DNA from 2 places in the Mesorhizobium sp. M0898 genome. Region 2 is predicted to be linked to the other one. Evidence: predicted binding sites of a transcription regulator. Region 2 holds the regulator's gene; the other holds the start of a gene.
The links. Region 2 encodes LexA, which represses DNA repair genes until DNA is damaged. Its sites were predicted from a motif close to TGTTCNNNNTGTGTTCNG; they were not measured.
Positions count from the first base shown of each region.

Region 1 (15,772 bases), on a different contig from region 2:
GCGTGCCGGCGGCCCGTTCGTGGCGATGTGGCGCGAGATCGTTTCGATGTCCTATCTCCGCTTCGAGCCGCACCGGCTGGTTTCAGGCAGGCTGGAAAGCGTTATCGGTACGATCCCGCACACGCCGCTGGAAAATGCAGTGTCGAAAGCGCTCGAGGATATCGGCATCGCCACGATCAAAACGACGCAAAAAGTTGCCTGACAACAAACCAAAAAAAAGGCGGATGGCCTCACGGTCATCCGCCGCTGGTCGGGGAGGAAGGTTGCGCTCAGATCCGGCCCATCAACAGCAGCACCAGGACAACGATCAGGATGACGCCGACGATGCCTGATGGTCCGTAACCCCAGGACCGCGAATGCGGCCACGCCGGAACCGCGCCGATCAGAATAAGAATAAGGATAATGATGAGAATGGTGCTGATCGTCATCAGAAAATCCTCGCTTTGAGGTTGCAATGACGGAACAATGCAGAAGGCCGCCCATTGTTCCCGGGCGGCCTTGCTTGATCAGGACCGCGATCCGGACTCTATTCGGCGGCCTTCGGGAAGGCGATCGCCGGTTCGGCGCCCAGATCGGCGTCCAGGCCTTTCGACGGGGTTTCGGCCTTGCGACGCCCGAACAGGCGGCTGAACCAGCCCCGACGCGCACCGGGTTTGACCTTGGCGCGAGTGAACACCATCAGCATCGACGGCGTCACCACCAGCGTCAGCACGGTGGCGAAGGACAGCCCGAAGACGATCGCCGAGGACAGCGAAATCCACCATTGCGTCGACGGCGCGTTGATCGTCGTCTCGTGATGAAAGATTTCGAGGCCGAGGCCGAAGGCGATCGGCAGCACGCCGAGGATCGCCGACACCGCCGTCAGCACCACCGGGCGGGCACGCTCGCGGCAGGTCTGCAGAACGGCCTCGTATTTGTCCCAGCCCTCTTCGCGCAACCGGTCATAGGTGTCGATCAGCACGATGTTGTTGTTCACCACCACCCCGGCCAGCGCGATGACACCGATGCCCGACATGACGATGCCGAATGCCTCTCCCGTCAGCAGCAGCCCGAGGAACACGCCGATCGTCGCCATGACCACGCAGGACAGCACCAGCCAGACGCTGGTGAACTTGTTGAACTGCGCCAGAAGCACGATGAAGATCAGGAAGATCGCCGCACCGAAGGCTTTGCTGAGGAAGGCACCAGCCTCCGCGCTGTCCTCATTCGAACCGGCAAGCTTCCAGCGAATGCCGCTGCCGAGGTTCATGTCGGCGACAGCTTTGGTGACCTCCTGCTGGACGGCAGCCACCTGGGCGCCGGCGGCGACGTTGGCCTGGACGACGACCGTTCGCGCACCGTCGATGCGGTTGAGGAAACCGACCGTCGGCTCCGGCTTGCGCACGACGAAGTTCGAGATCGGCACCGAGCCTTGCGCGGTCTGCACCCTGAGTTCGTCGAGCGTCGACAGCGTGCGCCGATCCTCGGGCAGGCGCAGCCTGATGTCGACTGCATCGTCGGCGCCGGCGGGCCGGTACTCGCTGAGCTTCAGCCCGTTGGTCACCAATTGCACGACCGTCCCGACCGCGGTTGGGCTGATGCCGTACTGCGCCGCCTTGGCGCGATCGACCTCGAGCGCCCAGTCGACGCCGGGCGGCGCCAGGCCGTCGGAAATATCGATGACGCCGGGCACCTTGGCTATGCGCGCGGCGACGGCGCGGGCCTTGTCGTCAAGGCCCTTCGGATCGACGGCCGAAAGCCTGATCTGGATCGGCTTGCCGGTAGGCGGGCCGGCTTCCGGCACGCGAACCTCGACGTCAACACCGGGAATGCCGGCCATAACGCCGCGCAGTTCGTCCAGGATTGAGTTCGCCGATTTACGCTCGCGCCAGTCGACGAATTCGTACTGGATCACGCCAACCACGTCTTCCGGAACATCCTGGCCGCCGCCCTGCGTCTTGCCGACGCGGGTATAGACAGACTTCACGCCCGGCCAACCGAGCAGGCGATTTTCCGCGGTCTTGGTGGCCGAGTCCATTTCGGCAAGCGAAAGATTGCCGCGGGCGTGGACGTAGAGCAGGCCGTAGTCAGGCTCGACATTCGGGAAGAATTCGACGCCGGCGCCGAATTTCGAATAGGCGTAGCCGACGCCGAACAACAGCGCCACAGTGAGGACAAGCACGGTGATGGGATAATGCACCGCCTGCTTGACCACGGCCATGTACCAGCCGTCGCGATTGTCGTCGGGGTGATGGGCCGGCGCCTTGGCAAATATCGCGCCCAGCGTCGGCGCGAAGACCAGCGCATAGAGCATCGAGGCCGAGAGCGTCACGATCAGCGTGATCGGCATGTACTTCATGAAGTCGCCGATAATGCCCGGCCAGAACAACAGCGGCGAGAAGGCGGCAATGCGCGTCATCGTCGCCGCGATGACCGGGCCGGCCATGCGCTTGGCGGCAAGCGCGAACGCTTGCTCCTTCGGCATGCCCTCGCTCATGCGTCGCTCGGCGAATTCGGTGACGATGATGGCGTCGTCGACCAGCATGCCGACCGCCAGGATGAGGCTGAACAGCACGATCATGTTGATCGTGTAGCCCATCATTGCCAGCAACAGGATGCCGATCAGGAAGGACGAGGGGATGGCCAATCCGATCAGCAGCGAGGCACGGCCAGACAGCGCGTAGAGAATGACGATGAACACCAGGATGACGGCGATCATCACGTGGTTCTGCAGGTCGCCGAGCAACTGGTTCACGAAGACCGACTTGTCTTGCGTGTAGGTGACGTGCATGCCCTCCGGCATCGTCTTGATGAAGGCGTCGGACACCTCCCTGACCTTGCCAATCGTATCGATCAGGTTGGAGCCGATGCGCTTCTTCACCTCGATGGCGATCGCCGGCTTGCCGTCGAGGCGGGTGACCGTCTCGGCGTCCTTGAATGTGGAGCGGATGGTGGCAATGTCCTTGGCCTGCACCACCGCATTGGGGCCGGCGACGACCGGAAGCGCCGCCACATCCTGTGGTGTCTCGATAAGCGAGGGCACCTTGACCGCGTATTTGCCCTCGGATCCTTCGATGTTGCCGGCGGCGACAAGACTGTTGGAAGCGCCGACCGCACCGATCAACTGGTCGAGCTGCAGCCCGTAGGAAGACAGCTTCATCGGATCGATGACCACTTCGACGAGGTCGTCGCGCGCACCCTGCAGCGAGCCCTCGAGCACGCCAGGCACTTCCTCGATGCGGTCGCGCAGCTCGCGCGCCGCCGCCGTCAGCACACGCTCAGGCACCTCGCCCGACAGCGTCACGACCAGGACGGGGAACTCGGAGATGTTGACCTCGGAGACCACGGGCTCCTCAGCCGCTTGCGGCAGGTCGGCCTTGCCGTCCTGCACCTTGCTGCGCGTGTCCTGCAGCGCCGTGGCGAGATCCGTCTGTGGCTGGAATTCAACGAGCACATAACCGCCGCCCTGGAAGGCGGCCGAGCGCATCTCCTTGAGGCCTTTCAGGCTCTTCAGCTTGGCTTCCATCGGCCGCAGCAGGAGGCGCTCGGAGTCTTCCGGCGAGATGCCCTGGTAGATCAGACTGACATACATCATCGGAATCGGAACGTCGGGTTCCGCTTCCTTCGGCGTCGACTGGTAAGCGACCGCACCAGCAAGGATGAGAAAGACCAGGACCGAAATGGTCAGCCGGGCATTGCTGATTGCAAGTTTGACGATGTCCATGATTACTGCGTCCCGGTCGTCGCTTCGCCCAACAGCTTTTGAATGGTCGCCTGGTCGGCTTCGACCGGCTTGACCACTTCGCCTTCCTTCACCAGTTCCTGGCCGGCGACGATGATGCGGGCGTCGGCCGGAATGCCGCCGAGCACCAGGCCGGTCGGCGTGTCGTCGACCAGGTCGATCGGGAAGAACACGACCTTGTCGTCCTTGTCGACGGCGCGAATGCCGAGATCGCCCTTGTCGCCGAGCGTCACCACCGAGCGCGGCAGCATGACGGCGTCGGTCGGCTGGGCGCTGAGCGCAATTTCTGCCGTCATGCCGGCCGGTACGGAACCATCGGCGTTGGGGATGGCGACTTCGACGCGGAAGGTACGGGTTGCCGAAGATGCATCGCGGCTGATGTAGCGCACCGTGCCCTCGACATTCTGGCCGCTGACCAGACGCACATCGGCCTTGTCGCCGATCTTCAGATAGCCGAGATCGCGTTCGCTGACTTCGCCGCGGGCGATCACCGGATCGAGCTTCAGAATGGTCGCCACCTCGCCGCCCTGCATCACGGAACTGCCAAGCTCCACCGGTACCCGGTCGATAACGCCGTCGAAGGGCGCCTTCACCTCGTTGCGGTCGAGTTCGGCTTGCGCTGCGTCCAGTAGCGACTTGGCCAGCGTCAGGTTGGAGCGGGCTGTGTCGAGCTGCAACTTGGGCAGATTGCCGGTTTTCATCAGCCCCAGGGCCGCAGCCAGCTCTGCCTCACGTTGCACGACAAGCTGCTTGGCATTGTCGACCGCCGAGATTTTTTCCTCGGCGGCAAGCATCAGGATCAGGTCGCCGGTCTTGACGTGCTGGCCCTGCTTGACCGGCAGCTTGTCGATGACGCCGGCGACGCGTGTCGCCAGGACGGCGCGCTTGTCGGCTTCGGTCAGTCCGGAAATGCGGATAGCGCGTGCATAGGTGCGCCGCGGCGGGGCTATGACCGCGACCGTGCGCAACGGCGCCTTGGGCTGTTCCGCCTCGGCGGTCCCCGGCTTGGCAGCCCCCTGTTTACCAGTTTGGGGCTTGCCTGCGTCGGCTGCCTTGGGCTGCTCGACCTCTCCTGCCTTGGGCTTGTTGTCGGCGGACGCGCTGCCGACGGACGAGAACTCGCCTGTCGCCATCCAGCCGGCGAACCCGATGAGCACAACAATGGCTGCAAGCTTGTGAAACCTGAATTTCGGCATCGTCATTTTTTCCAGTGCGCGGGGTTCGGCCAGGCCGCATCTTCTACTTGGGGCGCGTCGCCGATATGGGTGCGCGCGAGGCCGTATTCAAATTGCCGTGATCGGCGAAGCGCGCTTCTACCTCAAAGTTGCATCGCAATATAGTCAGAAAAGTTGATGGATTGTTGCTTTGTCCGCAAAGATGCGGCCGCAGCATCGGCTGTTGATTGCCAAAACAGCGGCATGGCAGCAAGTGTCAGGATGATTGGACAGATTGCGAATGCCATCTGCTTTGCGAAGCAGCTAGGCCGGACGGCGGGCGGCCTAGGGCTGCTTGCGCGCCGCAAGAAACTCCTTGACCCGCCGACCCGGCGCCGGCCCGCGCAAAGGCTTCAAGCCGTCGTCGAGTTCGCCGGACAGATCGATCGTCGGCCGCTTGCCGACGGCGTCATAATTTTCTTCCAGCCAATCACTGGCTGCGGTGCGGCCGAGGTCGCGCAGATAGGCAAGGAACGCCCATTCGGCATTGACCTTGGACGATGCCGACAGATCCTTGAACGCTTCGTCGGCATCGATGCGGTGCATGCGGATGTCGCGATATTCGCCGTGCGGCAATCGGCCGGCGGCGATCAGTTCCTTGACGAAGGCGATCGAGCGGAATTCGCGCAACAGCCCGGCGTTGAAGGTGATCTCGTCGATGCGGTTCTGGATCTCATTGGCGCTCTTCGGCGTTCCCTCGCGGACCACCGGATTGATCTGCACCAAAAGCACGTCCTCGGTGGCCGCCGTCTTGAAGAACGGGAACAGTGCCGGGTTGCCGCCATAACCGCCATCCCAATAGGGCACGCCCTTGATCTCGACGGCACGGAACAATTGCGGCAAGCAGGCCGACGCCATCACTGTGTCGAGGTCGATCTCGCCGTCCGAGAAGACCCGCAACTGGCCGGTCTCGACATTGGTAGCGGAAATGAACAGTTCCATCGACTTGCAGGCGCGCACATTGTCGAAATCGATCTCACGTTCGACCACGTCGCGCAGCGGATTGATTGCGAGCGGATTGGCGACATAGGGCGAAAATACCCGAGACATCGTATCGAACAGGAAATAGCCGGGCGTGTTCTCGATCGACCAATTGCCCCAGGCGACGTCCCAGGGCATGCGCTGTACCGGGCTGAAGCGGCCCTTTGCCGCCACCGCACGCCAGAAATCGTCGAGCTTCCGCCGCGCGCCCTCGACACCGCCGCGGACAAAGCCGTCGGCCAGCGCCACGGCATTCATGGCGCCGGCGCTGGTGCCCGAAACCGCCGTTATGTCGAGGCGCCCGTCCTCGAGCAGCCGATCGAGCACGCCCCAGGAAAACGCCCCGTGCGAGCCGCCGCCTTGCAGCGCGACATTGATCTTCTTTGGCTCTTCCGCCTTGCCGTTTTTCGGCATGGCGTGGCCCTTGACCGCTGGAAGCCTCACTAAGCGGTCCAGCCGCCGTCGACAGAGATGTGCGTGCCGTTGATCTGCGCCGCCGCATCCGAGCATAGGAACACCGCGGCCGCCGCAACCTGCTCGACGGTGACGAACTCCTTGGTAGGCTGCCTGTCGAGCATGACCTCACGGACCACCGTCTCGCGGTCCATCTTGTTGGCCTTCATCTGGTCGGGGATCTGCGCCTCGACCAGCGGCGTCAGCACATAGCCCGGACAAATGGCATTACAGGTGATCTTGTCGCGCGCCAGCTCCAGGGCGACAGTCTTGGTCAAGCCCATAATGCCATGCTTGGCCGAGACATAGGCCGACTTGAACGGCGAAGCGACAAGGCCGTGGGCCGAGGCGACGTTGACGATCCGGCCGCCACCGGCCTGTTTCATCAACGGGATGGCGGCTGCGATGGTGTGGAAGGCCGATGACAGGTTGATGGCGATGATCGCATCCCATTTCTCGATCGGGAAGCTTTCGACCGGCGCGACATGCTGGATGCCGGCGTTGTTGACCAGGATGTCGACCGAGCCGAATGCCTCGGCTGCCTTCGCCACCAAAGCCCGGCACTCGGCCGGCTTCGACATGTCGGCCTTGACGTAGACGGTCTTCACCTCGTGGTGCTTCGCGATCGCGTCGGCGATGGCGTGATCGTCGGCGGTGTCGGAAAAGGAATTGACGACGACGTTGCAGCCTTCGGCCGCGAGCGCGTGGGCAATGGCCAGGCCGATGCCCGAGGTGGAACCGGTGACGATGGCGGTTTTTCTGGCGGTCAAGGCGGCTTTATTCCTTTCGAGGCGGGCTCCCGTGAACCATGCTGCACTGCAACATATAGGCTCTCTGTCACCCAAGAACAGCGGATGTGTGGAGCAATGACATGAAATTTTTGTCATGTAGACCTCTCTCGTCCCGACGAGAGAGGTGTTCGGCACCGGCTGTTGCGACCGGTTTTCGCAAGTATGCGAGGGAAAAATCCTCAGGCGACGAGGTCCGGCACCGGCCCGATATAGCGCGACTGCGGCCGGATCAGCCGTCCGCTCGTCTGCTGCTCGCGCGCATGGGCAATCCAGCCGGCGACGCGCCCGGCAGCAAAGACGTTGGTGAACGCCTCTTTCGGAAAGCCCGCCGCTTCCAGCAGGAGCGCTGTGAAGAACTCGACATTGGTCTGGAGCGAGCGCGACGGCTTGGCGATGCGGAGCACTTCGAGCGCCGCCTGCTCCACGCTTTCGGCAAAGGCCAGCCGGTGGCCGCTTTCGCCCCTGGCGCCGAGCTGGCGCACCACCGCTTTCAGCACGTCGGCACGCGGATCGCGCACGCGATAGATGCGATGCCCGAAGCCCATGATGCGGCGGCCACGCGCGATCTCGCTACGCAGCCAGCCGGCGGCGTCGCCATGCGCCTCGATCGCATCCAGCATCTCGATCACCGGACCTGGCGCGCCGCCATGCAGCGGCCCCTTGAGCGCTCCGAGCCCGGCCAGCACCGCCGAAGTAAGCCCGGCCTGCGTTGAAGAGACCACGCGCGCGGCGAAGGTCGATGCGTTGAGGCCATGGTCGCAAACCGTCACGAAATAGGCATCGAGCGCCTTCGCCAATTTAGGCGAGGCCGCAATGCCGGTCAGCATCCGCAGCATGTCGGCGGCATGATCGGCCTTGCTATCGGGCGCAATCGGGCGTTCGCCGCGCTGCAAGCGCAGCAAGGCCGGCGTCAGCACGGCAGGTGCCGCAACCAGCCGCAGCGCGTCCGACAATTTGTCACCATCCGGCAGCAGGGCAATACCGGCGCGCATCGCGCTGTAGATATCGACGGATGTGAGAAACGGCAGCAAGGGTTTGATCTGCTCGAACACTTCGCTGCGCGCCCGACCGATCGCGTTCGCCAGCTCCCTGCCGTCGGGAAGATCGTCGAAAAAGCCGTCGAACAGCAGATGAACCACCTCGGCGTATTTCCAGCGACCTGCCAGTTCGGGCAACGAATGGCCCCGGATGGTCAGGCGGCCACCAAGACCGTCGACAGCGGAGAGCACCGTTTCCGCCGCCACAACATCATCGAGCCCATTCGCCATCGGTTTTCTCCTTGACCCTTTCCGGGTGGTAGATAAGGGTTGGTGACTGGACCATCAATCTTGATCAATGGAATCAACATGACAAGGCTGACATGACGGAGTGGCTGACGCGGGACGAAGCCCTGAAGCGTCTCAAGGTGCGAGCCCAGACCCTCTATGCCTATGTCAGCCGCGGGCGCATCGGCGTGCGGCCGGACCGGGCGGATCCACGCCGCAGCCAGTATCGCGCCGACGACATCGCGGCGCTGGCGAGTCGCCGGGCTCGTGGCCGAAATCCGCAGGCAATCGCCGAAAGTGCAATTGCCTGGGGTGAGCCGGCGATCGCCACCACGATCTCGACCGTTTTGCATGGCCGCCTTGTCTATCGCGGCCAGGATGCGGTTGCTCTCTGCGAGGCTGCCACGCTGGAGCAGACGGCAAACCTGCTTTGGGCATCTGACGCACCGGTGTCGTTCGTCTCGGCGAGCCGCCATGGCAACGGCGCAACTGGCCGGCCGGCTGCCTTCGCGGAATTGGCCGCGTTGGCGGCCAACGGCCGGCCTTCGCTCGGCCGAAGATCGGCTTCGCTCAACCACGATGCGGCCGGCGCCATCGCCGCTTTGGCCCAGGCGCTCGGCGCGATTCCCGGAACTGGTGCCGTGCACGAAAGGCTGGCGCGGGGATGGTCGCTCGATGCGGCCGGCGCAGACTTGATCCGCCGCTCACTGGTACTGTTGGCCGATCACGAATTGAACGCATCGACCTTCGCCGCACGGGTCGCCGCGTCCACCGGCGCACCTGTTTCGGCCTGCCTGCTTGCCGGCCTCGCCACGCTCTCCGGGCCGCGTCATGGCGGCGCCGCGGAGGCGGTCATGATGCTGGCGGAAGATGCGCAGAGATTGGGGCCGGACGCGGCTGTCGGACGCTGGCTCGGTCACGACAGGCCGCTGCCCGGATTTGGCCATCCGCTTTATCCCGACGGCGATCCGCGTGCGGAACCGTTGCTGGCCGCGATAGATGTCGATGATGGGCTGTTACGGCTTTGCGATGCGGCCTTTGCGGCAACGGGCATGCGCCCGAACGTCGATTTCGCTTTGGCCGCGCTGACGCGCGGTCTCCGTTTGCCGTCCGATGCGCCGTTCCGCTTGTTCGCGCTCGGCCGCAGCGTCGGCTGGGCCGCGCATGCCGTGGAGCAGGTGACGAGCAACGGCCTGATCCGGCCACGCGCCCGCTACCAGGGACCGCTGCCGGAGCAGCTCTAGTCTAGCCGCGCTGCTTGCGAAGTCTCAGCAGCACCTGAAGGAAGTTCCGACGCTGCACTTCGCCAGCCGGCAGTCAGGACATCGTGTCGAGCTTGCGCTGCATCGCGGCGATCTGCTCCTTCAGCTCCTGGAGGTCGTCGGGTTTTTCCGGTGTTTCCTTCCTGGCCGGTTCGGCCGGCGCCGCTGCCGGCGCCGAGCCCGCGGGCGGGAACGGCGTGAACAGCCGCATGGCGTTCTGGAACATTTCCATGTTACGCCGCGTCTGCTCCTCCAGCACCTTGATTGGTGTCGCGATCTTCATCATGTCCATCGGCGACTTGCCGAGGGCATCTTTCATCTGCTCGCGAAAGCGCTCCTGCTCCTTCGAGAAGGCCAGCATCGACTGCTCGAGAAAGCTCGGCACGATCATCTGCATCTGGTCGCCATAATAGGCGATGAGCTGACGCAGGAACGGGATCGGCAGCATGTTCTGCCCGTCCTTGTTCTCCAGCTCGAAGATGATCTGGGTCAGTACCGGATGCGTGATGTCGTCACCGGTCTTGGCGTCCTGGACAGTAAAGTCCTCGCCTCTTTTGACCATTTCAGCGAGATCCTCGAGCGTCACATAGGTGCTGGTGCCCGTATTGTAGAGACGGCGATTGGCATATTTCTTGATAACAATAGGTTCGTCTTTTGCGGCCATCTGCATCCTCCCCGGACACCGGGCAGCTTAAGTAAGCCGCCGGTAACGATTGCGCCTTTTTAAAGGATATGCGCAAAAGCGCCATGAATCCAAGCAGTTTGTGCAGTGCGGGAACATTTTATGCTGCGCAGCACGGACGGGCCGCCGTCGCAGCGACGGGCGGCATGCTTGCGGGAGTGGGACGCCATGCCCATTTCGGGTTTGACTCGGGTTGTGGAAAGGGCAAGAAAAGTCCCCGACGACACCCGAAATCGTTCCCCGAAAGCCTGGAGAAGAACATGTCCGCTTCCAACGCCATCGTTGTCGCCAGTGCAGCGCGCACGCCCGTCGGCTCCTTCAACGGCGCCTTCGCCAACACCCCAGCCCATGAATTGGGTGCCGTCGCCGTCAGGGAAGCGCTGGTCCGTGCCGGCGTCGACGGCAAGGAGGTGGACGAGGTCATTCTCGGCCAGATTCTGACCGCGGCTCAAGGGCAGAACCCGGCGCGGCAGGCGGCAATGGCTGCCGGCGTACCGCAGGAGGCGACCTCCTGGGGCCTGAACCAGCTCTGCGGCTCGGGCTTGCGCGCCATCGCGCTCGGCATGCAGCAGATCGCCCAGGGCGACGCGAGGATCATCGTTGCCGGCGGCCAGGAATCGATGTCGATGGCTCCGCATGCACAGCATCTGCGCGGTGGCGTCAAGATGGGCGATTTCAAGCTGATCGACACCATGATCAAGGACGGCCTGACCGATGCCTTCTATGGCTATCATATGGGCAACACCGCTGAGAACGTCGCCCGCCAGTTCCAGATCACCCGCGACGACCAGGACCAGTTCGCACTGGCTTCCCAGAACAAGGCCGAGGCCGCGCAGAAAGCCGGGAAATTCAAGGACGAGATCGTTGCCTTTACAGTCAAGGGCAGGAAGGGCGACACCGTCGTCGACCAGGATGAATACATCCGCCACGGCGCGACAATCGATGCCATGACCAAGCTCAGGCCCGCCTTCGACAAGGAAGGCACGGTAACTGCTGCCAATGCTTCCGGCATCAACGACGGCGCCGCCGCCGTGGTGCTGATGACCGAAGCGGAAGCCGCAAGGCGCGGCATCACACCGCTGGTGCGCATCGTTTCCTGGGCGACCGCCGGTGTCGACCCGCAGATCATGGGGACGGGACCGATCCCCTCCTCGCGCAAGGCGCTGGCCAAGGCCGGCTGGTCGGTTGGCGACCTCGATCTGGTCGAAGCCAACGAAGCCTTTGCCGCGCAGGCCTGCGCCGTCAACAAGGACATGGGCTGGGATCCGGCCATCGTCAACGTCAATGGCGGCGCCATCGCCATCGGCCATCCGGTCGGCGCCTCGGGCGCCCGCATCTTCAACACGCTGGTCTACGAGATGCGCCGCAGAAGTGCCAAGAAAGGCCTTGCCACGCTGTGCATCGGCGGCGGCATGGGTGTTGCCATGTGCGTGGAAGCATTGTGATGAGATAAGCGATACGAATAGGATGCTGGCGCAAAGCGAGTAGGGAATAGAGGGCAAACCCCACCGCTTCAACGCTCAGTCATCTGCATTTCCCGGGAGGACATATGACAAAGGTAGCAATCGTCACAGGCGGGTCGCGCGGCATCGGCGCGGCGATATCGGTCGCCTTGAAAAGCGCCGGCTATTCGGTCGCCGCAAACTACGCCGGCAATGAAGAAGCGGCGGCAAAGTTCAAGGCCGCGACCGGCATCCCGGTCTATAAATGGTCGGTCGCCGACTACGAGGCCTGCGCCGCCGGCATCAAACAGATCGAAGCCGATCTCGGTCCCGTCTCGGTGCTGGTCAACAATGCCGGCATCACTCGCGACGCGATGTTCCACAAGATGACCCGCGAGCAATGGAAAGAGGTCCTCGACACCAACCTTTCCGGCGTCTTCAACATGACGCATCCATTGTGGGGCGGCATGCGCGACCGCAAGTTCGGTCGCATCATCACCATCTCCTCGATCAACGGTCAGAAAGGCCAGGTCGGCCAGGTTAATTATTCGGCCTCGAAGGCCGGCGATATCGGCTTCACCAAGGCACTGGCCCAGGAAGGCGCGCGCGCCGGCATCACCGTCAACGTCATTTGCCCCGGCTACATCGCCACCGAGATGGTCAAGGCAATGGACGAGAAGGTCCTCAACGAGCGCGTCATCCCGCACATCCCGGTCGGCCGTCTCGGCGAGCCGGAGGAGATCGCGCGCTGCGTCGTCTTCCTCGCTTCCGACGATGCCGGTTTCATCACCGGCTCGACCATATCAGCCAATGGCGGCCAGTACGTCGCCTGATCGTTTGTCTTTACGTTGAGACAGATCCGCGCTTGGACGAACGGGCCTGCAAAACGGCCCGTTTCTATAGCGGTCTTCCCGTTGCAAGATCTCGATGCAGCACGCTGCCCCAATCCGGCACGCAAAGGTTAACGGCAAACTCGCAGCTTGTGCAAAAGCCGCCCGGCAGCCTGTGGATTCTCGGTGGAAAAGCTGTTCACAACACAACATGTTGCGGTGAACAAACCAAGAAACTTCGGCTATCTCTGATTCGTCGCCGATTCGTTCCGGCTTTGAGCGGAACGTTAACGGCGAGAGCTGAAAACACCCGCGAAATGATTAAAGCGCGTTAGGAAACATCAATAATTTCATAACGTTGTGCGAAGCAGATTGGCCGGCCACGACCATTCGCCGGCAAAAGGTTAACCGCAGTGCTCGCTTGGATGCCGCTTGCATAAATCGGGCCAGTTTCCGTGATTCAGCATGTGGTGAGATACGCCGGCAGAAAACCCAGATGTAGCCGTGAACAAACCCTGAATCAGCGCGAGTCAGTGATTCGTCGCTGATTCGTTCCAGACTCGTTCCAACTGTTAATCGGGAACAGATTTTCTGGCTTCGAACCAATCAATCGGCCTGCCCTCGGCATATTCCGCTTTCGCTTCGCGCCCGAAATCCCTATGTGTCGCCTGTCATACGCGGCCAATATGGGCGCGCTCCCGACAATGCGAGGCAGAGAGCCTTATTTCCAGGCCGATGAACATCCATCCGAAACACACTGAACCGCTGATCCTGTCGGGTCGAGACGTGACGGCCGTGCTCGGCCCGACCAACACCGGCAAGACCCATCTCGCCATCGAACGCATGGTGGCGCACGAAAGCGGCGTCATCGGCCTGCCGCTCAGGCTGCTTGCCCGCGAGGTCTATACGCGCGTCTGCGAGAAGGTCGGCGCCCATAAGGTGGCGCTCATCACCGGCGAGGAAAAGATCCAGCCGGCTGGCGCGAAATACTCGGTCTGCACCGTGGAAGCGATGCCGCGCGAGACCGACGCCGCCTTCGTTGCCATCGACGAGGTCCAGCTCGCCGGCGATCTCGAACGCGGCCACATCTTTACCGATCGCATCCTGCATCTGCGCGGCCGGCAGGAGACGCTGCTGCTGGGCGCGGCCACCATGCACGGCATCCTGCAGCGCCTGCTGCGGGGCGTGTCGGTGGTGACCCGGCCACGCCTGTCGCATCTTGCCTATGCCGGCTCGAAGAAGCTGACCCGCCTGCCGCGGCGCACGGCGATCGTCGCCTTTTCGGCCGACGAGGTCTATGCCATCGCCGAGCTGATCCGCCGCCAGCAGGGCGGTGCCGCCGTCGTGCTCGGCGCACTCAGCCCGCGCACCCGCAACGCCCAGGTGGCGCTGTTCCAGTCGGGCGACGTCGACTACCTCGTCGCCACCGACGCCATCGGCATGGGCCTCAACCTCGACCTCGACCACGTCGCCTTCGCCCAGAACCGCAAATTCGACGGCTACCAGTACCGCAACCTGACGGCGGCCGAGCTCGGCCAGATTGCCGGCCGCGCCGGCCGGCATCTGCGCGATGGCACCTTCGGCGTCACCGGCCAGGTCGATCCGCTGGATGATGAACTGGTCAACAAGATCGAGGCGCATGATTTCGATCCGGTGAAAGTGCTGCAGTGGCGTACCGCGCATTTCGATTTCGCCAGCCTCGATGCGCTGAAGCGCTCGATCGAGACCAACGCCCCGGTCGAAGGCCTGACGCGCGCGCTGCCGGCCGTGGACGCGCAGGCGCTCGAGCATCTGTCGCGCGACGAGGACGTGCGGGCACTCACCACCGATGCCAGGCGCGTGGCGCTGCTTTGGGAAGCCTGCGCGCTGCCCGACTACAGGAAGATCGCGCCGGCCCAGCACGCCGACTTGATCGCCTCCATCTACATGGACCTTGCCAGGCATGGCCATGTCGACGAGAACTACATGGCCGAGCAGGTGCGCCGTGCCGACACAACCGAAGGCGACATCGACACGCTGTCGCACAGGATTGCCCAGATCCGCACATGGACCTTCGTTTCCAACCGGCCCGGCTGGCTGGCCGATCGGGCACACTGGCAGGAAAAGACGCGCGAAATCGAAGACAGATTGTCGGATGCGCTGCATGAGCGGTTGACGAAACGTTTTGTAGACCGCAGGACTTCCGTCCTCATGCGGCGCCTTAGAGAAAACACGATGCCTGAAGCCGAAATCAGCCCAACCGGAACCGTCCTCGTCGAAGGCCATCACGTCGGCGAGTTGCAAGGTTTCCGCTTCACCGCCGACCAGAGCGCCGGCGGCGAAGACGCCAAGGCGGTGCGGGCGGCGGCGCAGAAGGCGCTTGCCGCCGAGTTCGAGGCGCGGGCCGAGCGCTTCGGCGCCTCGGCCAATGGCGACATCGCGCTGGGTTCGGATGGCACGCTGCGCTGGATCGGCGCGCCGATCGGCACGCTGGTCGCCGGCGAAGACGCTTTGAAGCCGCGTCTGGTTCTGCTGGCCGACGAGCAACTTACCGGCCCGGCACGCGACAAGGTTGCGGCGCGCGCCGAGCGCTTCGTCAACTTCCAGATCGAATCCCTGCTGAAGCCGCTGGTCGATCTCAAGAATGCCGAGCAGATCACCGGCATCGGCCGCGGCATCGCTTTCCAGCTTGTCGAGCATTTCGGCCTCATCAACCGTCGCGACATCGCCGACGAGATGAAGTCGCTCGACCAGGAAGGCCGCGCGGCGCTTCGCCGTCTCGGAGTGCGCTTCGGCGCCTACCATGTCTTCGTGCCGGCGCTGATCAAACCGGCGCCGGCCGGGCTGATAACGCTGCTGTGGGCGCTGAGAAACGACGGCAAGGACAAGCCCGGCTTCGGCGATGTCGTTCACGCACTGGCCTCCGGCCGCACCTCGGTGGTCATCGATCCGACCTTCGACAAGACCTTCTACAAGCTTGCCGGCTACCGCAATCTTGGCCGGCGTGCTGTACGCGTCGATATTCTCGAACGGCTGGCCGACCTGATCCGGCCGGCGACCAACTGGAAGCCGGGCCTCGGCCCTCGCCCCGACGGCGCCTATGACGGCCAGTCCTTCATGGTGACGCCGCCGATGATGTCGATTCTCGGCGC
Region 1 covers NZ_JAMYOE010000002.1:369,164-384,935, reverse strand. The annotation lists gene NKH90_RS04905 (SDR family oxidoreductase) at 1-202, shown strand, start outside; gene NKH90_RS04900 (DUF3309 family protein) at 270-428, opposite strand; gene NKH90_RS04895 (efflux RND transporter permease subunit) at 527-3,703, opposite strand; gene NKH90_RS04890 (efflux RND transporter periplasmic adaptor subunit) at 3,706-4,917, opposite strand; gene NKH90_RS04885 (hypothetical protein) at 5,040-5,183, opposite strand; gene NKH90_RS04880 (patatin-like phospholipase family protein) at 5,221-6,330, opposite strand; gene NKH90_RS04875 (3-hydroxybutyrate dehydrogenase) at 6,360-7,139, opposite strand; gene NKH90_RS04870 (citrate synthase/methylcitrate synthase) at 7,340-8,428, opposite strand; gene NKH90_RS04865 (citrate/2-methylcitrate synthase) at 8,521-9,669, shown strand; gene phaR (polyhydroxyalkanoate synthesis repressor PhaR) at 9,743-10,351, opposite strand; gene NKH90_RS04855 (acetyl-CoA C-acetyltransferase) at 10,630-11,814, shown strand; gene phbB (acetoacetyl-CoA reductase) at 11,919-12,644, shown strand; gene NKH90_RS04845 (helicase-related protein) at 13,377-15,772, shown strand, end outside.
Region 1: a site for LexA is predicted at 13,192-13,209, ahead of NKH90_RS04845 (helicase-related protein). Genes of this name have one in related genera too.

Region 2 (15,772 bases):
AGGACCTCGGTCGCGAGCTGGGACGAGAAGCCGGAGATCATACTTGATGCCGAACGCAAATGGCAGGCCTTCGGCAAGGCCGATGCGGCGCTGATCGCGTCGGGGACGGTATCGCTGGAACTGGCACTGGCGAGTGTGCCGATGATCTCCTGCTACCGGCTCGATCCGGTCATGCGCATGGCGCAGCCGCTGATCAAAGTATGGAGCGCAGCCTTGCCCAATCTCATTGCCGACCGGCCGGTTGTGCCGGAACACTACAATCAATATGTGCGGCCGCATTATCTGGCGCGGCAGTTGGAAGCGCTGTGCTCCGATACCGCCTACCGCACCTGGCAGAAGCACGGTTTTGCCGACATTGCCGGGCGTATGGCAACCGCCAAGCCGTCAGGCGAGATTGCCGCGGGTGTGGTGATGGGGATGGTGAGGAAGTGAGTGAATTATGAATTGTGAATTGTGAATAGCGGTTTCTATGGACAGGGAGCGACGCTTCGCTACTCCCATTCACCATTCACCATTCACCATTCACCATTCACCATTCACCATTCACCGCTTCGCGATTGGTACGTAGTCCCGTTCCGGCGCGCCGGTATAGAGCTGGCGCGGGCGACCGATCTTCTGGTGCGGGTCCTCGATCATCTCCTTCCACTGCGCGATCCAGCCGACGGTGCGGGCGACCGCGAACAGCACGGTGAACATGGTGGTGGGAAAGCCCAGCGCCTTCAGCGTGATGCCGGAATAGAAATCGACGTTCGGATAGAGCTTCTTCTCGATGAAATAGGAATCGGTCAGTGCGATCCTTTCCAGCTCCATGGCGATGTCGAGCAGTGGATCGTCCTTGATGCCGAGCTCGCCCAGGACCTCGTGCGCGGTCTTCTGCATGATCTTGGCGCGCGGATCGTAATTCTTGTAAACGCGGTGGCCAAATCCCATCAATCGGAACGGATCGTTCTTATCCTTGGCGCGCGCAATGAATTCCGGGATGTGATCGACATGACCGATCTCGCCCAGCATGTTCAGGGCTGCCTCGTTGGCGCCGCCATGTGCGGGACCCCACAGGCAGGCGATGCCGGCAGCGATACAGGCAAAAGGATTGGCGCCCGACGAGCCGGCCAGGCGGACGGTCGAAGTCGAGGCGTTCTGTTCGTGATCGGCGTGCAGGATGAAGATGCGCTCCATCGCGCGGGCCAGCACCGGATTGATCTTGTATTCCTCGCAAGGCACGGCGAAGCACATATGCAGGAAATTGGCTGCGAAATTCAGCTCGTTCTTCGGGTAAATGAATGGCTGGCCGATGTGGTATTTATAGGCCATCGCCGCGATCGTCGGCATCTTGGCGATCAGCCGCATTGACGCGACCATGCGTTGATAGGGGTCCGAGATATCGGTGGAATCGTGATAGAAGGCCGACAGCGCGCCGACCACGCCGCACATCACCGCCATCGGATGCGCATCACGGCGGAAGCCGGTGAAAAAGCGCGACATCTGCTCATGCACCATAGTGTGGCGCGTCACCCGGTAGTCGAAATCGTCCTTCTGCGCCTTGGTCGGGAGTTCACCATAGAGCAAGAGATAGCAGACTTCGAGGAAGTCGCCGTGCTCGGCCAATTGGTCGATCGGGTAGCCGCGGTGCAAAAGAATGCCGGCATCGCCATCGATGAAGGTGATTTCCGATTCGCAGCTCGCCGTCGACGTAAAACCGGGATCGTAGGTAAAGACGCCGGCGGTGTTGTAGAGCGAACCGATATCGATGACGTCAGGTCCTACCGAACCACTTCGTATCTTGAATTCATGGGTTTTGCCGCCGAGTTCCAGCTTGGCCGTCGATGCCTGGGTTTTGCCGCCAAATTCCATTTTTGTCGCAGGTTCGGTCATAGCAAACTCCTTTTTGTTTCCTCAGGCCGGCAAAGGCAAAATATCTGAACCCAACACGTCAAAAGCATCGGAATACGCACATTTGCGCCCGCAATTGAATCTGCGCGGCAGATTAGGCCAAGACCCAATGTTGCACTGCGAAACACACCTTTCAATGCCAATCTTCTTGGGCCAGTTTGCTAATCGATTTGATCAGCGATCCGCGCCAGGCTTTCCTCGCGGCCAAGCACGGCAAGCACATCAAAGACACCTGGCGAGGTACTTTTGCCGGTGAGCGCGGCGCGCAAAGGTTGGGCCACGGCGCCGAGTTTATGGCCGGCGGCCTGCGCATAGTCGCGGATCGCGGCTTCGGCTGAGGCGGCAGACCACTCCGAAACCGTGGCTAGTGCCGCATGAGCGCCCCGCAGGATCGCGCGCGCCTCACCGCTGAGCAGCGCCGCCGCCTTCTCGTCGACCGGCAGCGGCCGTTCGACGAAAAGGAATGCAGCCCCTTCAACAAGTTCGACCAGCGTTTTGGCGCGCTCCTTCAGGCCCGGCAACGCGGCAAGCAGTTGCGCCCTGCGTCTGTCGTCGAGGCGAGCGGCGATTGCCGGGCCGCCTTCTAGATAGGGCAGAGTGGCGATGAAGATGTCGAGCAGCGCCGCGTCGTTCATCCGGCGCATATGCACGCCGTTAAGCGCCTCGAGCTTGGCGAAGTCGAAACGGGCGGCGCCCTTGTTGACGTCGCCAATGTCGAACCATGTAATCATGTCGGCGATCGACATGATCTCATCGTCGCCGTGGCTCCAGCCAAGCCTCGCCAGATAGTTGAGCAGCGCCTCGGGCAGGTAGCCCATGGCGCGATAGGCTTCGACGCCAAGCGCACCGTGCCGCTTCGACAGCTTGGCGCCGTCGGCACCGTGGATCAACGGGATATGCGACATCGACGGCACCTCCCAGCCCATGGCGTGATAGATTACGGTCTGGCGTGCGGCGTTGGTCAAATGATCGTCGCCGCGGATGATGTGGGTGATGCCCATGTCGTGATCGTCGACGACGACGGCATGCATGTAGGTGGGATTGCCGTCCGAGCGCAGAATAATGAAATCGTCGAGATCCTTGTTGGGAAAGCGCACGTCGCCCTGGACGCGGTCATGCACCACCGTCTCGCCGTCTGTCGGCGCCTTGATGCGGATCGCCCCCTTGGCGCCGGGCGGCGCCTCCGACGGGTCGCGGTCGCGCCAGCGCCCATCATAGCGGGGCGGAAGCCCCTTGGCTCGCGCTGCCTCGCGCATCGCCTCCAGCTCCGCCGGCGTCGCGTAGCAGTAATAGGCCTTGCCCACGCGCACCAGCTCCTCGGCCACCTCGCGATGGCGCGGCGCGCGCTCGAACTGCGAGACAGGCGCGCCGTCCCAGGTGAGTCCGAGCCAGGAAAGCCCGTCGAGAATGGCTGCCGTCGCCGCATCCGTCGACCGCTCACGGTCGGTATCCTCTATACGCAGCAGCATCGTGCCGCCCGTGTGCTTGGCGTACAGCCAGTTGAACAGCGCCGTGCGCGCGCCGCCAATGTGCAGATAGCCGGTGGGCGAGGGGGCAAAACGGGTGACGACCTTATCGGGCATGGAACTCTCAGGCGGGCGAAGGAAGTGGGTTTGCGGACTTTCGCGCGTTGCGCGTTCATGTAGCATAGGAGGTCGAGGGCGCAAGGGGCAGACCCGATGGCTGTGCGAGGCCGTGGTGCGGGCGAGGGCGAGGACGTTGGCAGCGACGTCAGCGAACGCTTGCTGTTTGCCGCTCCCCCGCCTGTCCTGCCGGCACCGGCATTGCTACCTGCTCCGCGCTTCGATGCTCCGTCGCTGCCGGCCAGCGACCCAGCAACGGTTCTCGTGCCCGCGGGCGAGCCTATCGTACGCCTGCGCAGGCGTTTCCGCCTCCCGTCACCGTCCCGTATCCGCAACAGCGTAACCACAGCGGCCGGTCTGGAACTCGACCGCGGCATCGCCTTCCTGCTGGTGCCGGTGTTCCTCGCATGCGGGGTGGTCGTTTATTTCGGGCTGTCGGTGGAGCCGGCCTTTCCACAGCCGATCGCAATCGCGCTCCTCGCGACCCTTTGTGCCGTCGTCTCGCGGTCATGGCCCAGGACGCGCCTGTGCTTCATGGTGGCGCTGCTCTGCGCGCTTGGCGTACTTGCCGCCAAGTTCGAAACATGGCGTGTCGGAACGCATATGCTCGGCTCCGAAATCTCGACGCGGCTGACGGGTCGCGTCGTATCGTACGAGCCCATGGCGAGCGGCCGCATCAGGCTGACAATCGATGTGATCTCAACCGCCAGGCCGACACTGCGCTACATGCCGGAACGGGTCCGCGTTTCGGCGATGAAGATACCGGCTGAGCTGACCGCCGGTTCCGAGATCACCGGCTATGTGCGGCTGCTGCCGCCGACCGGCCCGGTGCGGCCCGACAGCTATGATTTCTCCTTCGACAGCTATTTCGCCGGTATCGGCGGCAGCGGCTTTTTTCTCGGCAATCCGAAAATCGTGTCGTCGGACAGCATGCCGCTTGCCGCGCAGCTTTCTTCCGCGATCGAAGACGCGCGTGAATCCATCGCCGACCATATCCGCAGCCGCATCGGCGGTGCCGAGGGCGAGATTGCTGCTGCGCTGATCGTCGGCGTGCGCGCCGGCATTCCCGAGGAGATCAACGAAGCGATGCGGCGCACCGGCATCTACCACATCATCTCCATCTCGGGGCTGCATATGGCGTTGGTCGCCGGCACCATCATGGCGCTGCTGCGGGGTGCCTTCGCGCTGTTTCCCGATTTCTCATCGCGACGGCCGGTCAAGAAATATGCCGCGGCCGCCGCGCTTTTTTCGATTGCGGCCTACCTCGTCTTTTCCGGCATTGTCGTGGCGGCCGAACGCAGCTTCATCATGCTGGCGGTGATGCTTATCGCCGTGCTGTTCGACCGGGCCGCGCTCACCATGCGCAACCTGGCGATCTCGGCCATCGCGGTCATCCTGGTGTCGCCGCACGAGGTGGTCGGTCCGAGTTTCCAGATGTCCTTCGCCGCGACGGCGGCCCTTGTCGGCGCCTATGCAGGCTGGTCCGATTACCGCGCCGGCAGGGCCACCACGCCGCCGCCGCGGCAGTCGCCGCTACGCTTTGCCACTCGAAAGGTCCTGCTGGGCATGTGCGGTCTGGCGATGACCTCGATCATTGCAGGGAGCGCCACGGCGCTTTTCGCCATATGGCATTTCCAGCGCGTGGCGCCGCTCAGCCTGTTCGCCAATCTGGCCATCATGCCCATCGTGTCACTGGTCGTCATGCCCTTCGCCGTTCTCAGCGCGCTGGCGATGCCGTTCGGTGCGGATGGCCCTTTTCTCTATGTCATGGGCAAGGGGCTGACGGCGATGATCGCCCTGTCCGGGTGGATCTCGGAGCGCTCTCCGATCGATGCGGTCGGGCTGATTTCGCTGAGATCCGTCCTTCTGGTGACGATCGCCCTCGTCATTGCCAGCATGGCGACGACGTGGTTGCGGCTGGCGGCACTTCCTTTTGCGCTCGCCGGCTTGCTGACGGCAACGCAGACACGCATACCCGACGTATTGGTCTCGGAGGACGCACGGCTGGTCGCGCTGCCGATCGGCAGCGGTGAACTCGCGGTCAACCGGGCACGCCCGAATGAGTTCACCATCGACAACTGGAAACGCGCGCTCACATCAGAGGCTATCGTCGCGCCGGAAACACCTGGAAAGAACGACCCGCAATTCGACATTGCCGATCCGGCCGACCTACCGCCGGGCATGCCGTTCATTTGCACGGACGGCCTCTGCCTTGCCAGGCATCCATCCGGCGCGATCATCGCGCAAGCCAAGGACCGCGATACTGCGCGGCCAGCCTGCGCCTTTGCCAGCTTGATCGTCATCGACGACGCCACCGCCCATAACCCCTGCTACTACGACCGGCTGGTCCTCGTCGTCACCAAACGGCAACTGGCGCGCGCGGGAAGTGCCGCCGTCTATTTCGATCCACAAGCGGCAACACGCGCCGAGATCCGCTTCGCCGTCGAAAAATCATACCGGCCCTGGCACGTGCAGCGGAAATTTTCACGCGCGGCACGGGGCCTGCCGCCATACCGCCGGGCCGACAACCCCAAAGCCGGCGCCAAGGGCGGAGCTCAGTAGCGGCGGATCAGTCCGACGAGCTTGCCCTGCACCTTGACCCTGTCTGGTCCGAAGATGCGCGTCTCGTAGGCCGGATTGGCGGCTTCCAGGGCGATCGAGGCGCCCTTGCGGCGGAACCGCTTCAGCGTCGCTTCCTCCTCGTCGACCAGTGCCACCACGATCTCACCGGGGCTCGCCGTATCGGCATTGCGGATGATCACCGTGTCGCCGTCGAAAATGCCGGCCTCGATCATCGAATCGCCTTTGACCTCCAGCGCATAATGCTCGCCGCCCATGATCATATCCGGCGGCACCGAAATCGAATGCGTCTGGTGCTGGATGGCGTCGATCGGCACACCGGCAGCGATGCGGCCCATCACCGGGATCGAAACGGCGGCGACGACATCGTCGTCATTTCCGGCTGCGGGCACGCGCGACGATGTCGGCTTGCCTTGCCGAGGGGCGCCTTGCCCAAGACTGCCCTGGATGACACTCGGCGAGAACTTGCGTGCCGCATTGAGGCCGGGGGCGATCGAGTCAGGCAGGCGTAGCACCTCCAGCGCACGGGCCCGGTTGGGCAAACGGCGAATGAAGCCGCGCTCCTCCAGCGCCGTAATCAGCCGGTGGATTCCGGATTTGGAAGCCAGGTCGAGCGCTTCCTTCATCTCGTCGAATGAAGGCGGGATACCGCTTTCCTTCAACCTTTCGTGGATGAACATAAGCAGTTCGTGTTGTTTGCGTGTCAGCATAGCGACCCCCAACAGAATCAGAAAAACAAACCCAGAACAAACACTATCTGTTCCAGTTGTGTTCCGCAACTGTTTAAAGTTTAATGAATGCGTTAAGGCTCGGGAAACAAACGACGTCCCCTACCGGCGTACCGCATTTTCACCGCCGCGAGCCTCATCGCCTTGATTCTGCTTTCGTTTGCGCCCTTCTGGCCTCCTAGAAGGCGGCACTGGCATCGGCCGTCGGTCGGCAAAAGGCACGGAATTGAACCCGTATCGACTGTGCGGTTTGGTCAATGCACCGTGAACGAAACGAACTCAAAACGCCAACCTCGGGTTAAGTCCCGGTTTCCACCGCCTGGTCAGGCTGCTTCTCGCCGGTGGAGCCTTGCTGCGCGCAACCAAGTAATGGAAGAACAGTCGATGCGTGTCCGACGTTGCGTTGGATCTTGGGGGAGCAGACAAATCATGACAGGAATTCCCGATCTCGTGGCCATAAAGGCGATGGATGCCGCGGATCCGCTGCGCGCGATGCGCGACCGCTTTGTGTTGCCGCAAGGAGTGATCTATCTCGACGGCAATTCGCTAGGAGCTGCTTCACGTGCCGCTTTCGATGAACTGCACAAGGCCGCGACCGAAGAATGGTCGTATGATCTCATCCGCGCATGGAACACCGCCGGCTGGTTCAACATGCCGCTTGAACTTGGCGACCAGCTCGGGCGCCTGATCGGTGCCGCGGCCGGCCAGACGGTGGTCTGCGACACGACATCGGTCAACATCTACAAGCTGCTGCACGCCGCCATGGCCATGCGACCGGAGCGGCAGGTCATCGTCGCCGAGGGCGATAGTTTTCCGACGGACCTCTACATGGCTGAGGGTGTGGTTTCGACGCGAAAAGATACGCTGCTGCGCCTCTCGGGAGTCGACGCGCCGACCATCGAAGAGCTGATCGACGAACGCACCGCTGTGGTGCTGGTCAACCACGTCAACTATAAGTCGGGCGAACTGCGCGACATGCCGGCGCTGACGCGCAGGGCTCAGGAAGCCGGGGCGATGATCGTCTGGGATCTCTGCCACACCGCCGGCGCGATGCCAGTCGAACTCGACAAGGCAAACGCCGATTTTGCCGTTGGCTGCACCTACAAATATCTGAATGGCGGCCCGGGCGCGCCTGCCTTCATCTATGCGGCTGAGCGGCATCTTTCCGACATCCAGCAGCCGCTCACCGGCTGGTGGGGCCATGCACGGCCCTTCGCCTTCGAGCCAGGCTATGCGGCCGGCACCGGCATCCGCCGGTTTCTGTGCGGCACGCAGCCGGTCTTGTCGATGCGCACGCTGAAGGGCGCGCTCGACATCTGGAACGATGTCGACATGACGGCGGTGCGCAAGAAGAGCATCGCGCTGGCGGATCTGTTCATCGAGCTTGTCGAGGCAAAGTGCGGCACGTACGGGCTCACGCTCGAAAGCACGCGCGATGGGGAAAAACGCGGCAGCCAGATTTCATTCATGCATGAGCATGGCTACCAGGTCATGCGCGCGCTGATCGAACGTGGCGTGATCGGCGATTTTCGCGCGCCATCGACCATGCGCTTCGGCTTCACCCCGCTCTATATCGGCTATGCCGATGTCTGGCAGGCCGTCAAAGTGCTTGAGGACATCCTGCACACCGGTGCGTGGAAGGATGCGCGCTTCGCCATCAAAGCAGCTGTCACTTGAGATTGATGCAAGAGCTGGAATCGTGAGGCTGGCGACGACGCGCCGCGCGATGCTCACGGCTACGTTGCAAGGCCATGCCAGGGAGGGCGCAGGGTGTTCGAACGTCACATTGCCGATTGGGACAACGCCTATGCCAACGGCGCCAACATAGCCGGCAGCGATCGCTGGCCGGCGGCCTGGATCGAGCCCGCGCGGGTTTTCCGCGACGTGCTTTCGACCGAGGGCAGGGCGCGGCTCGACATGGCCTATGGCGACAACCCACGCAACCGGCTCGATCTTTTCCTGCCGGCCATCAAGCCCAAGGGACTCGTGGTGTTCGTTCATGGCGGCTACTGGATGGAATTCGACAAGAATTTCTGGTCGCATCTTGCCGCTGGCCCTGTTGATCGCGGCTATGCGGTGGCGATGCCGTCCTACACGCTCTGTCCGCAGATACGCATCGGCGGCATCGTCAAGGAAGTCGGCGCGGCGATCGGCAAGGCGGCGGCGATCGTTGCAGGGCCGCTGATGCTGACCGGGCACTCGGCCGGCGGCCATCTTGTTAGCCGGATGGTCACGGCGACGACGCCGCTGGCGCCCGAAGTCGTCCGGCGCGTTCGTCATGTGGTGTCGATCTCGGGGGTGCACGATTTGCGCCCGATCATGCGCACCGGCATGAACGAGACGCTGGCGATCGATGAGGCCGAGGCGCAGGCCGAAAGTCCGGTGCTGCTGCGCCCGATGGACAAGGCCCGCCTGACCTGCTGGGCCGGCGGCGGCGAGCGCGCCGAATTCCTGCGTCAGAGCGCGTTGCTGGCCAACATCTGGATCGGCCTGGGTACCGCGACCAGCTCGGTGGTCGAGCCTGACCGGCATCATTTCAACATCATCGACGGTTTGGCCGATCCAGACCATCCGCTGACCCGGACCTTGATTTCGGAGTGAGGCAGGTTCAGCGTAGCATCAGTACGTCGCAGGGGGAGCCCGCCGCCGCGGCAGGCGCGAACGGCGCGCGAACGATCAGCCCGTCGGCATCGGCCAGCATTTTCAGCATCGAGGAGTCCTGGATGCCGAACGGCGTCGCCACGAGCGTACCGGCGTCATCTATGACAACAGCCCGCAGATAATCTTGCCTGAGATCGTTGGCCGGCATGGCGGCACCGAGCCGTGCCCGACGTATATCCTGCTGAAAGGCGCGGCCGCCGAGCCGCGCCAGCAGCGGCTTCAGGAAGAGCTGAGTGCAGACCAGGCTTGCCACCGGATTGCCGGGCAGGCCGATGCAGCGAATGTCTCCCAGCCGCCCGAACATCAGTGGCTTGCCCGGCCGCATGGCGATCTTCCAGAAATCGAGCGTCATGCCTTGCCCGGTCAGCACCTCATGGACGAAGTCGTGGTCACCGACCGAGGCACCGCCCAGCGTGACGATGACGTTCGCGCCAGCCTTCACGGCCTTTTCAACCAGCGCAGCGATCGCCTCCCTGCGGTCCGGCGCGATGCCAAGGTCGAGCGCGCGTGCACCGACCGATTGTGCGGCAGCGGCGACACCATAGGCGTTGGAGGAGATGATCTGGTCGGGGCCAAGATCGCTGCCCGGCGGCAGTAATTCGTCGCCGGTGGCGATGATGGCGACCAGCGGCCGTTTGACCACGCGCACCTCGGGGTGATTGGCCGATGCCGCCAGCGACAAGGCCGCCGGGTCGAGCAGGCGGCCTTTGGGCAGCAGGACATCGCCCTTGGCGAAATCGAGCCCGAGGCGGCGGATGTTGCGCCCCTGCACCGTCCGTTCCGTCACTTCGACGCTGCCGCCACCGAGATCGCGGACGTTCTCCTGGATGACGATAGTGTCGGCGCCTTCGGGAAGCGGCGCGCCGGTAAAGATGCGCACGGCCTGCCGCTGCTGCACCGTTCCGGCAAAGCCGCGTCCGGCCGGCGCCATGCCGACCACCGAAAGCCTTGCCGGTACGGACGCGATATCGGCCGCCCGCACGGCATAGCCGTCCATGGCGGAGGCGTTGAACGGCGGCTGGGTGCGGAGCGCCACAACCGGCTCCGCCAGCACGCGGTCGGCGGCATCCAGCAGTGCGACGCGTTCGCCCGGCAGCGCTGCTGCGCCGTCCAGCAGGCGCTCGAGCGCCTCGGCAACTGGGACCAGCGCCATTATCGGCCTGCCTCGGTGGCCCCGTCTCCGGTGATCTTGTAGTCGCCGGATTTGCCGCCGGTCTTTTCAACCAGCCTTATGCCGGAGATGACCATGGCGCGGTCGACCGCCTTGGCCATGTCGTAGATGGTCAGGCAAGCGACCGAGACGGCACTCAGAGCCTCCATCTCAACGCCGGTCTTGCCGGTGACGCGGGTCAATGCTGTCACCTTCAGGCCGGGCAGCGCGGCGTCCGCCTCGATATCGACAGATATCCTGGTCAGCAGCAGCGGATGGCAAAGCGGGATCAGTTCATGCGTCTTCTTGGCCGCCATGATGCCGGCAATGCGCGCGGTGCCCAGCACGTCGCCCTTCTTGGCGTCGCCGGCGAGGATCATGTCCAGCGTCTCGGGCCGCATCGCGACAAAGCCTTCTGCGACTGCCGTGCGCACCGTCACAGCCTTGTCGCCGACATCGACCATGTTGGCTTCGCCCTGCGCGCCAAGATGGGTGAGGGTGGCCGCCATCCTCAAACGGCCTCTGCCGGCGCCTTGCCCGTCAACAGCAGGCGCGTTGCCGCGGCCACGTCCTGCTGGCGCATCAGGCTCTCGCCGACCAGGAAAGTCGCAATTCCGCTCTGCTCCAGCCGGCGGCAATCGTCGTGCGAAAAGATACCGCTCTCGCTGACCAGATGGCGGTCGGCCGGCACCATCGCTGCCAGCCGCTCCGAGGTCTGCAGGCTGGTTTCGAAGGTCCGGAGATTGCGGTTGTTGATACCGATCAGTCGCGACGACAGCTGCAGGGCGCGTTCCATTTCAGCCTCGTCATGCACTTCGACTAGCGCGTCCATGCCGAGCCCGAACGCTGTCGCTTCGAGTTCTCTTGCCAACGCGTCGTCGACGCTGGCCATGATGATCAGGATGGCATCGGCGCCCCATGCCCTGGCCTCGTAGACCTGATAGGGGTCGAACAGGAAATCCTTGCGCAGGGCAGGCAGCTCGACGGCAGCGCGCGCAGTGGTGAGGAATTCGGGCGCGCCTTGGAAGGAGGGTGCGTCGGTCAGCACCGAAAGGCAGGCGGCACCGCCCTTCGCATAGGCCCTGGCCAGCGCCGGCGGATCGAAATCGGCGCGGATCAGGCCTTTGGATGGGCTAGCCTTCTTGATTTCGGCAATCAGCGCGAACCTGCCGGATTTGCGCTTTGCTTCAAGGGCGGAAAGAAAGCCGCGCGGCGCGTCGGCATCCGTCGCCCGTGCCTTGATCTCAGCCAGCGGCACGCGCGCCTTGGCCGCCGTGATCTCGTCGCGCTTGTAAGCCTCGATCTTGCGCAGGATGTCGGACATGGTTTTTAACCGTTCGAAATCTCGATCAGCCTGTCGAGCACTTTCAGCGCGCGGCCGCTGTCGATGGCCTGCGCCGCCGTTACCATGCCGTCGGCGAGGGTCGTCGCTGTGCCGGCCACCACCAGCCCGGCGCCGGCATTCATCAGCACCGTATCGCGAAAGGCGCCGGCGGCGCCGCCCAGCATGTCGCGCAGTGCCTGGGCGTTGTGGGCGGCGTCGCCGCCGCGCAACTCGTCCTTGGTGTGCCGCTTCAGTCCGACGGCTTCCGGGGTCAGCGTAAAGCTGCGGATCTCGCCGCCGGCCAATTCGGCGACAAGTGTCTCGCCGGTGGTGGTGATCTCGTCATAGCCGTCGCCATGGACGATCCAGGCATGGTCGGCACCAAGTTCCTTCAACGTTTCTGCCACCGGCATGATCCATTCGGGCAGGAACACGCCGACCATCTGCCGTCTGACACTCGCCGGATTGGAAAGCGGCCCCAGCAGGTTGAAGATGGTGCGGGTTCCGAGCTCGACCCGGGTCGGGCCGACATGCTTCATCGCCGGGTGATGCGCCGGCGCGAACATGAAGCCAACGCCGGCCTCGTGGATGCAGCGGCCGATCGTCTCCGGAGGGATGTCGATCTTGACGCCCAATGCGATCAGCACATCGGCGGCGCCGGTCAGCGAGGACAGTCCGCGATTGCCGTGCTTGGCGACGGGCACGCCGCTGCCGGCGATGACGAAAGCGGATGCGGTCGAAATATTGACGCTGTGCGAATTGTCGCCGCCGGTGCCGACAATGTCGATGGCACCCTCGGGAGCTTCGACACGCAGCATCTTGGCGCGCATGGTGGCGACGGCGCCGGCGATCTCGCTGACGGTCTCACCGCGCACGCGCAATGCCATCAGGAAGCCGCCGATCTGGCCGGGGGTAGCATCGCCGGACATGATGATGTCGAAGGCCTCGCGCGCCTCCTCGAAGGAAAGAGCGCTGCCGGCGGCGACCTTGGCGATGTGGATCTTCAGCGCGCTCATCTGGCCAAGGCTTGGGTTACGGCCGCCTGATCGATGCGGACGTCATATTGCGTCTGCAACTGCGCGACCAACTGGTCGAGCAGGTCGTCGGACATGCCCGAGGTGAAGGACTTCTGTGCGTCCTGGGGCACTGAGCTGGCATCGGCCCCGGCAGGCTCGAACACCTCGGCAACCTTGAACAGGATCTGTCCGTCGCCCGTAGGTGAGGGGATCAACCCGGTGCCGCCTTCGCCGACGCCGAACATCGCGGCGGCGCCTTCCTTGCCGAAATCGACGTCGTCCGCATCGCGCTTGACGCCGCGCTTGGTCTGCTTTTCGAGCTTGAGCTCACCGGCGATCACCTCGAGCGTGACGCCAGCCTTGAGACGCTTCTCGAGCTCCTGTGCTTTTGCTGTGAGCCGTTTGGTGGTCTCCGCCGCGGTCCAGTCGGCCACGACCTTCTGGCGGACTTCGTCCAATGTGCGGTCGCGGGCAGGCGTGATCGCGCTCACGTCGTAGAAGACGAAGCCGTTATCGGCGGTGGTGAGGCCTTCATTGTCGGTTCCGGGTTCGGATTCGAACACCGCCTTGATGAGTGCCGGCGATTCCGGCAGGTCTTTGACAATGCTTCCATCCGGCCGTTGGCCGGTGCGGTCGATGGCATCGATGGTGACGACCTTCAGCTTCAATTTGGCGGCAGCCTCGGCGAGCGAACTGCCCGAGGCGCGCGTATCCTCGTAATTGTCGTGCACGTCCAGCAAGATGCGGCTTGCCTCGCCCAGTGCCAGGTCCTTGCGGATCTGCTCGGACACTTCGGCCAGCGGCTTCACCACTTCGGGCTTGATGTCGGTGACGCGCAGCAGAACGGGACCAAAGGCGCCCTGTACGACCGGGCTGACCTCATTGACGTTCAGTTTGAAGGCAGCATCGGCGACCGCCTTGTCGGCGATCTTGTCCTTGGCCAGCGTGCCGAGCAGCGTGTCTGCCGGCGTCTTGCCTTCGGCAGCGACGATCTTGTCGAAGGTCGCGCCGGTCCTGAGCGAATCGAGCGCCGCCTTTGCGGCATCAGGTGTCTTGAACACAAGCTGCTCGATGGTGCGCATCTCCGGCGTGGTGTAGCGCGCCTTGTTCTTATTGTAGTCGTCGCTGACCTGTTGGTCGGTCACCGCGCTCAAATCCATGATGTCTTCCGGTTCGAGCCTGACATAGGAGAACTTACGGTATTCGGGAGCGGCGTAGGTTTTCTTGTTTTCCTCGAAATAGGCCGAAAGCGCGCTGTCGGACGGCGCTTCTATCGGTTCGACCAGCGATTTCGGCAAGGTCAGGTAGTCGATGGTGCGATCTTCGCCGCGATAGAGCGCGACCGCCTTGAAGAATGTATCCGGGACCTTGAGGCCGTCCGAAACCGCCTCGACGATCTGCTGGCGGACCGCGACCTGGGCGCGGTTCTTCAAATAGTCTTCCGGCCGCATGCCGACCTGCCGAAGCAGGTACTCGAAGGTTCTCCTGTCGAAGGTTCCGGCAGGCCCTTTGAACGCCGGGTCTTCACGCGTCAGTTCGGCGAGCCGGTCCTTGGACAGGCCGAGGCCGAGCTTGCGGGCCTGCTCGTCGAGGACGGCACCCGACACGAGTTGCGCCAGCACCTGGTTGTCGATGCCGAGCGCCGTCGCTTGCTCACGGCTGATGCGCTGGCCGAATTGCTGCGACATGACGCTGAGCTGGCGATCGTAGGCGAGGCGGTATTCGTTGATCGAGACCTTGGTGCCTCCGGCCGTAATCACGGCGTCATGGCCGGCAAGACCGCCCATCAGCCGCCCCGAGATGCCCCAGATGGCGAAGCTCAACACCAACAATGACAGCAGCAGTTTCGCGACCCAGGTCCCCGCCGCGCTTCTCAACATACCAAGCATGAGTACTTCCGATTTTTGCGCATTTCGCATGCGCCGAGTCTGAAACAAGCGCAATAGCGCCCTTCCTGCCCACTGTCGATTGCTTTGTGGCCTGATTTTGATAGTGAGGGCCAGCTGGAAATTGCCCGGAGAAACAAATCCCATGACCACTGGAATCCGCCCGCTCGTCGCCGGCAACTGGAAAATGAACGGCACCAGCGCCTCGCTCAACGAGATCAGGATGATCGGCAACGGCTTCATGAGTGGGCTCGACGCCGAGACCGAAGCGGTGGTCTGCGTGCCGGCGACCTTGCTTGCGCACGCCGCCGAGATTCTGTCGCGCACGCCGGTGCGGGCCGGCGGAGAGGATTGCCACACCGAGGAGAGCGGCGCCTATACCGGCTGCATTTCGGCCGAGATGCTGAAGGATGCAGGTGCCAGCCATGTCATCGTCGGCCATTCCGAATGCCGCGCCGATCGCAAGGAGGACGATGCCTTGGTCCAGGCCAAGGCCTCCGCCGCATGGCGCGCCGGGCTGGTGGCCATCATCTGCATTGGTGAGACAAGAGCCGAACGAGAAGCAGGAGCCACGCTCGACGTGCTGTCGCGCCAGGTCGCTGGCTCGGTCCCGCCAAACGCCACGGCTTCCAACACCGTCATTGCCTATGAGCCAATATGGGCGATTGGGACCGGCTTGACCCCGACCGCCGCCGACGTCGCCGAGGCACATGCGCATATCCGCGAAGAACTGGCACGGAAGCTCGGCAATACGGCGGCCAAGATGCGCATTCTCTACGGCGGCTCGGTCAAGCCGTCCAACGCCATCGAGTTGCTCGGCGTCAGGAATGTCGATGGCGCGCTGGTCGGCGGCGCCAGCCTAAAGGCGGCGGACTTCCTCGGCATCGCGGAAGCCTATCGAAACATCGCTTGATACAAGGGCTGGTTGCTGCATTTGAGCGGACGGCCGGCGTC
Region 2 covers NZ_JAMYOE010000001.1:68,416-84,187, reverse strand. The annotation lists gene lpxB (lipid-A-disaccharide synthase) at 1-432, shown strand, start outside; gene gltA (citrate synthase) at 544-1,872, opposite strand; gene gltX (glutamate--tRNA ligase) at 2,052-3,473, opposite strand; gene NKH90_RS00410 (ComEC/Rec2 family competence protein) at 3,570-6,035, shown strand; gene lexA (transcriptional repressor LexA) at 6,029-6,763, opposite strand; gene kynU (kynureninase) at 7,211-8,458, shown strand; gene NKH90_RS00395 (hormone-sensitive lipase) at 8,552-9,382, shown strand; gene NKH90_RS00390 (molybdopterin molybdotransferase MoeA) at 9,390-10,595, opposite strand; gene moaC (cyclic pyranopterin monophosphate synthase MoaC) at 10,595-11,101, opposite strand; gene trpC (indole-3-glycerol phosphate synthase TrpC) at 11,104-11,916, opposite strand; gene trpD (anthranilate phosphoribosyltransferase) at 11,922-12,932, opposite strand; gene NKH90_RS00370 (SurA N-terminal domain-containing protein) at 12,929-14,821, opposite strand; gene tpiA (triose-phosphate isomerase) at 14,964-15,731, shown strand.